Linked DNA regions of Methylorubrum extorquens. The protein of the gene in region 2 interacts with the protein of the main gene of each other region in a pairwise test. Links are inferred from orthologs where the notes say so. Each region holds a gene or a part of one and is shown on either strand. Other genes may lie near its edges.

What was found.
Region 1: the proteins of clpA (region 2) and J2W78_RS11630 interact in binary tests that used the Escherichia coli proteins (3 or more experiments, as listed by UniProt). The link is inferred for Methylorubrum extorquens from one-to-one orthologs.

Annotation. Positions count from the first base shown.
Region 1 is NZ_JALJXF010000001.1:2,459,698-2,464,267, reverse strand. What follows is about bases 717-3,978. They hold J2W78_RS11630 (ATP-binding protein), read right to left. Parts: upstream 3,668-3,978; coding sequence 917-3,667; downstream 717-916. Other genes in these bases: J2W78_RS11625 (TadE/TadG family type IV pilus assembly protein), read right to left, coding at 3,734-3,978. Outside these bases: J2W78_RS11635 (HD-GYP domain-containing protein), read left to right, coding at 1-712; more of J2W78_RS11625, read right to left, coding at 3,979-4,570. UniProt on the Escherichia coli protein: Member of the two-component regulatory system UvrY/BarA involved in the regulation of carbon metabolism via the CsrA/CsrB regulatory system. Phosphorylates UvrY, probably via a four-step phosphorelay.
Region 2 is NZ_JALJXF010000001.1:877,521-881,874, reverse strand. What follows is about bases 666-3,711. They hold clpA (ATP-dependent Clp protease ATP-binding subunit ClpA), read left to right. Parts: upstream 666-969; coding sequence 970-3,453; downstream 3,454-3,711. Other genes in these bases: J2W78_RS04240 (hypothetical protein), read left to right, coding at 3,589-3,711; clpS (ATP-dependent Clp protease adapter ClpS), read left to right, coding at 666-947. Also shown: J2W78_RS04255 (D-alanyl-D-alanine carboxypeptidase), read right to left, coding at 1-105; more of clpS, read left to right, coding at 552-665; more of J2W78_RS04240, read left to right, coding at 3,712-3,861; hemA (5-aminolevulinate synthase), read right to left, coding at 3,879-4,354. UniProt on the Escherichia coli protein: ATP-dependent specificity component of the ClpAP protease. It directs the protease to specific substrates. It has unfoldase activity. The primary function of the ClpA-ClpP complex appears to be the degradation of unfolded or abnormal proteins.

The DNA of each region.
Region 1 (4,570 bases), 1.6 Mb from region 2 along the record:
CCGCGTCACGAACCTGCTCGCCCTCTCCGAGGCACACCGGGCGCAGCGCGATCACGCCGCGCAGCTCGCCCGCGAGGTCGCGGCGGCGGTGGCGATGGTCGAGGAGCGCGAGCGCGAGATCGTCTCGACCCTCATGCGCGCCGCCGAGCACCGCGATTCCGACACCGGCGATCACATCGCCCGCGTCTCCGCCTATGTCGGGCTGATCGCCGAGGCGATGCGGATGTCCCCCTCCGATGCCCGGCAGCTCTGTCTGGCCGCGACCATGCACGACGTCGGCAAGATCGCCGTGCCGGACGCGATCCTGCTCAAGCCGGGTGCGCTCTCTCCCGAGGAGCGCCGGGAGATGGAGCAGCACGCCGACCGGGGACGGCGCATCCTGGGCGGCAGCGACTCGCCGGTCATGCGGCTTGCCGCCGAAATCGCGGGAAGCCACCACGAGCGCTGGGACGGGACCGGCTACCCGTATCGCCTAAAGGGCGAGGCCATCCCCCTGTCCGGCCGCATCGTCGCAGTGGCCGACGTCTTCGACGCGCTGACGACCCAGCGTCCCTACAAGCAGGCCTGGTCACCGGAGCGTGCGCGGGACTTTCTGCAAGAGAACGCCGGCTCCCACTTCGACCCGGCCATCGTCGAGGCATTCCTGAGCCGCTGGGCGGGAGTCCAGACCTTCCTCGATCTCGGCCGCGACACCGCATCCGCGGCCGCCTGATACGGCGCTTCGCCAGCCCGGCCCGTCGCGGCGGCGTCCGGCCCGCCGGGGACCGGACACGGCATCGGCGTGACGCCGTGAGCATCGTCCTGGATCCGACATCCATGACGATGCTCGAGGCCTGTGTTCTTGCATCATCCTTTCCGAAAGCCGGTGGCGACCTTTCGGGACGATGCCCTCGTCCGTCGCCGGCTCATCCGCCCCTCAGCCAGCTTCGCGCCGCCCGCCGATCGCGTGAGCCATCTCGCTCTGTTCGCCCTCGGCGCTCCCGGTGGGCACGTCGAGACGGAGGTGGAGTGCGCTGACGGTGCGGGTGAGCAGTCCGTCCAGGCCGGACGCCGTGTCGGCGAGGCGGGTCAGGTCGCCGTCGCGCGCCATGCGCTCGATGGCGCCCGCGCGATCCTTCACCTGCGCCGCACCGATATTGGCGCTCATCGACTTGAGGCCGTGGGCGGCGCGGGACACGGCCGGGGCGTCGCCGCGGGCGAGGGCGGTTTCGAGCTCCAAGAGCGCCTGAGGCGCCTGGGCGATGTAGAGCCGGAGGATGCGCGCGAGGAAGTCGCGGTCGCCGAGCTCTTCCAAATTGGCGATCGTCTGTTCGTCGAGCAGCACATCGTCCGAAATCCTCGGCGCCTGCGCCTCCGACGTCACGATCTCAGCCGGATCGCGGCAGGGGGCGGCCGCGAGATGCCGCGCCAGCAGGCCGCCGAGCTGCGCCAGCGTGAACGGCTTGGCGAGCATGCCGTCCATCCCCGCCGCCTGCCAGGATTCGGCGCCGTCGCCGACGACATGCGCGGTCAGGGCCACGATCGGCACGCGGTCCGCCCCGTCCCGCACCTCCCGGGCGCGAATGGCGACGGCCGCGCTGAACCCGTCCAGCACGGGCATGCTGCCATCCATCAGCACGAGATCGAAGCGGTTCGCGGCGGCCGCCTCCACCGCGGCCCCGCCATCCTCGACGCAGACGATGTCGTGGATGCCGAAGCGGCCGAGCGCTTCGGACGCAACCTCGCGGTTGACGGCGCTGTCGTCGGCGAGCAGCACCCGCGCGCCGGGAAAGGAGGGCAGGGCGGCCGCAGCGCTCTCGTCGGCTGACGGGGCCTCGATAGCGAGGGTCGTGCCCTCTGTGAGGGCGGCCAGCAGCGGGCGCCACTCGGCCTGGGCGAGGGGACGGCGCAGCACGGCGTCGGCAAAGCCCGCTCGCATGAGTTCGGGCCCGGAGGCGTCGCCGATCGGCACCAGGGCGATGACCCGGCCGGCACCTTCCGGGCGGCGACCGCTCGCCAGAAGCTCGGCCGCATCGACGATCCAGTGACCCTCCCCGGATTCGACGGGGTGGAAGCCCGCGGCCTGAAGATCGGCCGTGAGCGCCGCGCGCGTCGCACCGCCGAGCGCACCGAGGCGGACAGCGGTGGGCAAAGCGGGTGCGCGGCGGAGGGCAGGCTCGGCGCCCTCCGCGCCCTCGACTGGGATGCGCGCCCAGAACGTCGAGCCCTCGCCGATGCGGCTCTCGACGCCGACGCGGCCGCCCATGGCGACGATCAGGCGCTCGGCGATCGACAGCCCGAGCCCGGTGCCGCCGAACCGGCGCGCGATCGACTGGTCGGCCTGGGTGAAGGCGGTGAAGATCCCCGACAGCCGGTCCTGCGGGATGCCGATGCCGGTGTCGGACACGGCGATGCGCAGGACCGGCCCGGACGCCTCCTGCTCCATTTCCATCCGCACCAGGACATGGCCGGCGGCAGTAAATTTGAGCGCGTTCGAGACGAAGTTGCCGAGCACCTGACCGAGGCGCACCGGATCGCCGAGGAAGGCGCGCGGCACGTCGCCGTCGATCTGCGCCGCCAGATCGAGCCCCGCCGACCGGGCCCGCTCGGCGAACAGGGTGACGACGGTGTCGGCGACGTCGCGCGGGCTCAGCGGGATCCGTTCCACCTCCAGGCGGCCGGCCTCCACCTTCGCGAAATCGAGGATGTCGTTGATGATGGCCAGCAGGGATTGGCCGGAGCGCGCGATGACCTTGGCGTAGCGTTGCTGGCGCGGCGGCAGATCGGCCGAGGCCAGGAGTTCCGCCATCACCAGCATGCCGTTCATCGGCGTGCGGATCTCGTGGCTCATGGTGGCGAGGAACACGGACTTGGCCGCGTTGGCCTCGTCGGCGGATTGCTTGGCCTCGATCAGGTCGTGGGTCCGCAGCCGGATCTCTTCTTCCAGGCCCGCATTGTAGCGCGCGATCGCCCGGTCGCGCTCGTTCACCGCCCGCAAGAGGTCGTTGAAGCTCTCGGCCAGCGCGCCGACCTCGCCGCTGCCGGCCTCCGCGCGCCGGGAATAGTCGTGGCCGAGGCGCACCCCGTCCATGGTCCGGGCCAGAGCCGCCAGCGGCCGGGTGACGCTGCGCTGCAGGCCCATCGAGACCGCAAGCCCGAGCGCCAGGGCGAGCAGCCCGGCGAACCCCGCGGTGAGGCCGACCTCCGTGACGCGCTCGGCCAAATCGCGGTTGTCCGAGACCAGGACGACGCGGCCGATGGGGCGGGCGTTCTCCAGGATCGGAACCGAGACGCGCAGCGTCCGCGTCGTCATGAGATCGAGAGGCGAGACGGAGCCCCCATCGAGATCGATGTCGTTCGAGAGGCGCAATCCGATGCCCTGCTCGGCGAGGATGTCCCCGTCACCCCGCTCGACCGACGCGTAGACCAGGGCCTCCCCGTGGGCGATCGCCCGCAGGGTGCTCTGTGCCGCCGCCTCGTCGCCCTGGGCGGTCGCCTGCGCGGCGCTCGCGGCCAGGATTTGCGCCGTCATCCGAAGAAGGTCCCGCTTGGCCGCGGCGTAGCGCTCGACCTCGCGCCAGGTCGATAGACCGGTCAGGAGCAGCAGCGCGATGGCGACCGCACTGGCCACCGCCATGGCCAGCCGCCCGGACAGCGAGCGGATCGGGTTCGAGAGGGGCGCACGCACGGGCTATATCTCGCGGCAAAGGTCGCGCGACGGGGCGGATCGGTACCCCGGCACGGATCGCGATGGTTACTGGCTGATGACGAGCCGCCCCGAGATCGGGCCGACCCCCTTGGGGATCGGGACGCTCGAACGGTTGTAGTCCGCGTTGAGGAAGAGGTTCGGACCCTCGTAGAGATTGATCTGCTGGGCCACGACGACGGTATAGGCGGAGAGATCCGCCACGGGCCGCTGCGAGTCGATCACGAGGCGGCCGGCCGGCAGGTAGATGGTCCCGAGCATGGTGCGGGTGTTGTCGCTGATGATGCGGTAGGTCCGCATCGGCTTGCTTGCGCCGAGCGGAGGGGGGGTCGGCGCGATGATGTCGCCGAGAAGCGTCTCGGCGGCCCGCACCGGATCGATCGACAGGGTAACGGAGGGATCCTCCGCCATCAGGAGGCCCGCCATCGCACCCGTCGTCGGCGCCGACAGATCGACGGTCGTCTTCTTGTCGAAGAGAAGGCCGCTGTTGTTTCCGATGAAGTAGAAGCCGACATCCTTGCCCGTCATCGTCGCCTTCTTGTCGACGATGAGCGGGCCGTCCTTCATGACGTAGATGCCCGGCCGCAGTGTGACGACGGCATTCTTCGTGATGTGCAAGCCGCCGCAATAGGTGCCGGGATCGAGGGTGGTCGTCTCCGCGATGGCGTTGCTGCCCTTGCTCTTGCCGGTCAGCACATCGGCAAGGCGGAGGATATCCGGCAGGTTTATACAACTCCCGACCGGCGGGGCCGGCCGGTTGCGGAGCGGATCCTCGATGACGGGACAGCTCGTCTGCGGGTTGGGCGTGAAGTTCGCCCGGTCGTCCTTGAAGCCTCCCGCGGAGCAGATCGTCTGCGCCCGGGCGAGCGCGCCGTCGCGACCGAC
Region 2 (4,354 bases):
TTTTGCCTCGGCCGGGTCGGCCACCGCGACGAGAAAACTCGTCGCCAGGAGCAGCACGGCGACAGCGCGGGACCCCGTGGTGGGCCGGCCTTCTACGCGACGCATCTCGAAACCTTCGCCTCGACAGTCGGACGTTCAAGCCCGGCTGGCACCCTTCACGGACGCCGCCATCGGGTCCGCAATCTCTGTCGAAGACGGTAGGATGAACGCGGTTACGCGGCCGTTAATGCCGGGCGATGCGTGTGCGAGATCGTCCTTTCGCCACAGGGGTTAAGCCGATGTTGACGAGTCCGGCCCGGCGCGCCCGGTCAGGGCAACTTCCGGTCCGCCATGCGGCGTTTCGTCTTCGGAGCCGAGAGCGGGCTGCGCCGGTTCGTGCGCGTGGGCGTGGGACCATCCACGTGCTCATCCGCGCGTTCAATCGCGGCGGACAGTTTCACGCACCTCACTGGCGCAGTCGCTGATCGGCCTATAGATTGCCTGTCGAGTGCCGCGTCCCTCACTGGGACACCGGCGCCGAAGGCTGCCAGACCAAGGTCGCTTCGATTCAGATGTCTTCTAAGCTGATCCAGGACAACGTGAAGGAGGCGGGTCGGGGACGGGTTCCGGTGCGTGCGGCCTCGACCCCGCGCAGCCCCGGCGACGACGACCGTTCGGGCACTGCCATCATCACCCGCACCAAGCCGCGCGCGAAACGGCCGAGCCTGTACCGCGTGCTGCTGCTCAACGACGACTACACGCCTCAGGAATTCGTCGTGCACATCCTGGAGCGGTTCTTCAACAAGAACCACGACGACGCCTACCGGATCATGATGCACGTCCACCACAATGGCGTGGGGGAGTGCGGCGTGTTCACCTACGAGGTCGCGGAAACGAAAGTGACGCAGGTGATGGATTTCGCCCGCAAGCACCAACATCCGCTTCAGTGCGTTATGGAAAAGAAATAGGCATCCAGCGAAGGCCAGAGCATTGCCCAGCTTCTCACGTAGCCTCGAGCAAGCCCTCCACCGCGCCCTGGCCCTGGCCGGAGAGCGCCGCCACGAATACGCGACCCTCGAACATCTCCTGCTCGCCCTCGTCGACGATCAGGATGCCGCCGCGGTGATGCGAGCCTGCAACGTCGAGATCGACGTGCTGCGCCGAAACCTTGTCGAGTACGTCGACACCGAACTCTCGAACCTCACGGGCGACGGGCGCCAGGACGCGAAGCCGACCGCCGGCTTCCAGCGCGTGATCCAACGCGCGGTGATCCACGTACAGTCCTCGGGCCGCGAGGAGGTGACCGGGGCCAACGTGCTCGTCGCGATCTTCGCCGAGCGCGAGAGCCACGCCGCTTACTTCCTGCAAGAGCAGGACATGACCCGCTACGACGCGGTGAACTACATCAGCCACGGCATCGCCAAGCGGCCGGGCGCCTCCGAGGCCAAGCCCGTGCGCGGTGCCGAGGAGGAGGCCGCGTCCGAGCGTCCCGGCGGCGAGGAGACCGAAGCGAGGCCCAAGAAGAAGGGCGATGCGCTCGACGCCTACTGCGTCAACCTCAACAAGAAGGCCCGCGACGGCAAGATCGACCCGCTGATCGGCCGCCATTCCGAGGTCGAGCGCACGATCCAGGTGCTCTGCCGCCGCCAGAAGAACAACCCGCTGCTGGTGGGCGACCCCGGCGTCGGCAAGACCGCGATCGCCGAAGGTCTTGCGCGCAAGATCATCCAGCACGAGGTGCCGGAAGTCCTGGCCGATGCGACGGTGTTCTCCCTCGACATGGGCACGCTGCTCGCCGGCACCCGCTACCGCGGCGACTTCGAGGAGCGCCTCAAGCAGGTGATGAAGGAAATCGAGGCGCACCCCAACGCCATCATGTTCATCGACGAGATCCACACCGTGATCGGTGCGGGTGCCACGTCGGGCGGCGCGATGGATGCTTCGAACCTTCTGAAGCCGGCGCTCGCCTCCGGCGCGCTGCGCTGCATCGGCTCGACCACCTACAAGGAGTACCGCCAGTACTTCGAGAAGGACCGCGCCCTCGTGCGCCGGTTTCAGAAGATCGATGTCAACGAGCCGTCGATCCCGGATACGATCGAAATCCTCAAGGGCCTCAAGCCGTATTTCGAGGAGTTCCACAAGCTCAAATACACCACCGAGGCCGTGAAGGCGGCGGTGGAGCTGTCGGCGCGCTACATCAACGACCGCAAGCTGCCCGACAAGGCGATCGACGTGATCGACGAGACCGGCGCATCGCAGATGCTGGTGCCGGAGGCGCGCCGGAAGCGCACCATCGGCGTCAAGGAGATCGAGACCACCATCGCCACGATGGCGCGCATCCCGCCCAAGACCGTGTCGAAGGACGACGCGGTGGTTCTCAAGAACCTTACCGAGAACCTGAAGCGGGTCGTCTACGGCCAGACCAACGCCATCGAGGCGCTGACCTCGGCGATCAAGCTGGCCCGCGCCGGCCTGCGCGATCCCGACAAGCCGATCGGCTCCTACCTGTTCGCCGGCCCGACCGGCGTCGGCAAGACGGAAGCGGCCAAGCAGCTCGCGGCCTCGCTCGGCGTCGAGATGCTGCGGTTCGACATGTCGGAGTACATGGAGCGCCATACCGTCTCGCGGCTGATCGGTGCGCCGCCCGGCTATGTCGGCTTCGATCAGGGCGGCTTGCTCACCGACGGGATCGACCAGCACCCGCACTGCGTGCTCCTGCTCGACGAGATCGAGAAGGCGCATCCGGACCTGTTCAACATCCTCCTGCAGGTGATGGATCACGGCAAGCTGACCGACCACAACGGCAAGCAGGTCGATTTCCGCAACGTCATCATCATCATGACGTCGAATGCAGGCGCCTCCGACATGGCGCGCTCCGCCTACGGCTTCACGCAGACGAAGCGCACCGGTGACGACGTGGAAGCGATCAACCGGCTCTTCGCGCCGGAATTCCGCAACCGCCTCGATGCGATCATCTCGTTCGGCCACCTGCCGAAGGAGGTCGTTGCCAAGGTCGTCGACAAGTTCGTGCTCCAGCTCGAAGCGCAGCTTGCCGACCGCAACGTCACCATCGAACTCTCGGACGAGGCCCGCGACTGGCTCGTGGAGAACGGCTACGACGACGCGATGGGCGCTCGCCCCATGGCCCGTCTGATCCAGTCCACGATCAAGACGCCGCTCGCCGACGAGGTGCTGTTCGGCCGCCTCAAGGACGGCGGCGCCGTCAAGGTCGTTCTGAAGAAGCCGGAGACCGAGGACGGCAAGGACAAGGCCGAGCTCGCCTTCGAGTTCCCCGCCGGTCCCGTCACGCCCAAGCCCGAGACGGACGTCGCCAACGCGGCCAAGCGCAAGCGCTCGAAGCCGCGCTCGGCCCCGCGGAAGAAGACACCCAAGCGTGACGGTGGTCCGTCCGGGGGTGGTTCTTCCGGAGGCGGCTCTGTCCGCACCGTGCCGAAGGTGCCGCTCAAGGTCTGAGGGCACGGGGTCGCTCACCCGCAAGAGTGAGCGACCTTCGAAGCCGGCGCGGGTTGCGTTCCTGCGCCGGCTCCCGGATATGGGCGGCGCCGTTCTCCGTCGGAGAACCCGGCATCGGCCAGCAATGGGGGTCACATGACGAGCGACGCGCAGGAGGGTCCCCTCACGCCTGTCGCGCCACAGCCGGCTCCGGCCCGGCCGAAGCCGCTGACATCCCGCGAGAGACGCCGCCGCCGCCGCAAGGCCCGTCACCGCGGCGAGGAGATCCTTGGCTGGATCCTGGTGCCGGTGATCCTGTTCGGCCTCTTCTGGGGCGTGAACGCGGTGCTTGAGGCGATGGGCACCAGCCCCGGCGTGGTGTGGGATCAACTCATGCAGGTGAAGGCCGCGCTCGAGAAGAAGATGTAGCGCGGCCCGCCTGTCTTCTACTCTGCCGCCGCCTTACTCAGTCCGATCCGCCGCCAGATCGTGCTGAGAGCGTCCACGAGGTGGTCGATGTCGGCGTTGGAATGCAGCGGCGAGGGCGTGATGCGCAGGCGCTCCGTCCCGCGCGGTACGGTCGGATAGTTGATCGGCTGCACGTAGATGCCGAACTCGTCGAGCAGGGCATCGCTGATCGCCTTGCACAGCACGGGGTCGCAGACCATCACCGGTACGATGTGGCTGCGGTTGGCCAAAGTCGGGATGCCGGCCGCGTCCAGCGCCTGCCTCACCCGCGCCACCCGCTCCTGATGCCGCGCCCGCTCCACGGTGCTGGCCTTGAGATGGCGAATGCTGGCCGCGGCGCCGGCGGCGACCGCGGGCGGCAGCGAGGTCGTGAAGATGAAGCCCGAGGCGAAGCTGCGCACGAAGTCGCAGAGCTGGTTCGAGCCGGTGATGTAGCCGCCATGGACGGCGAACG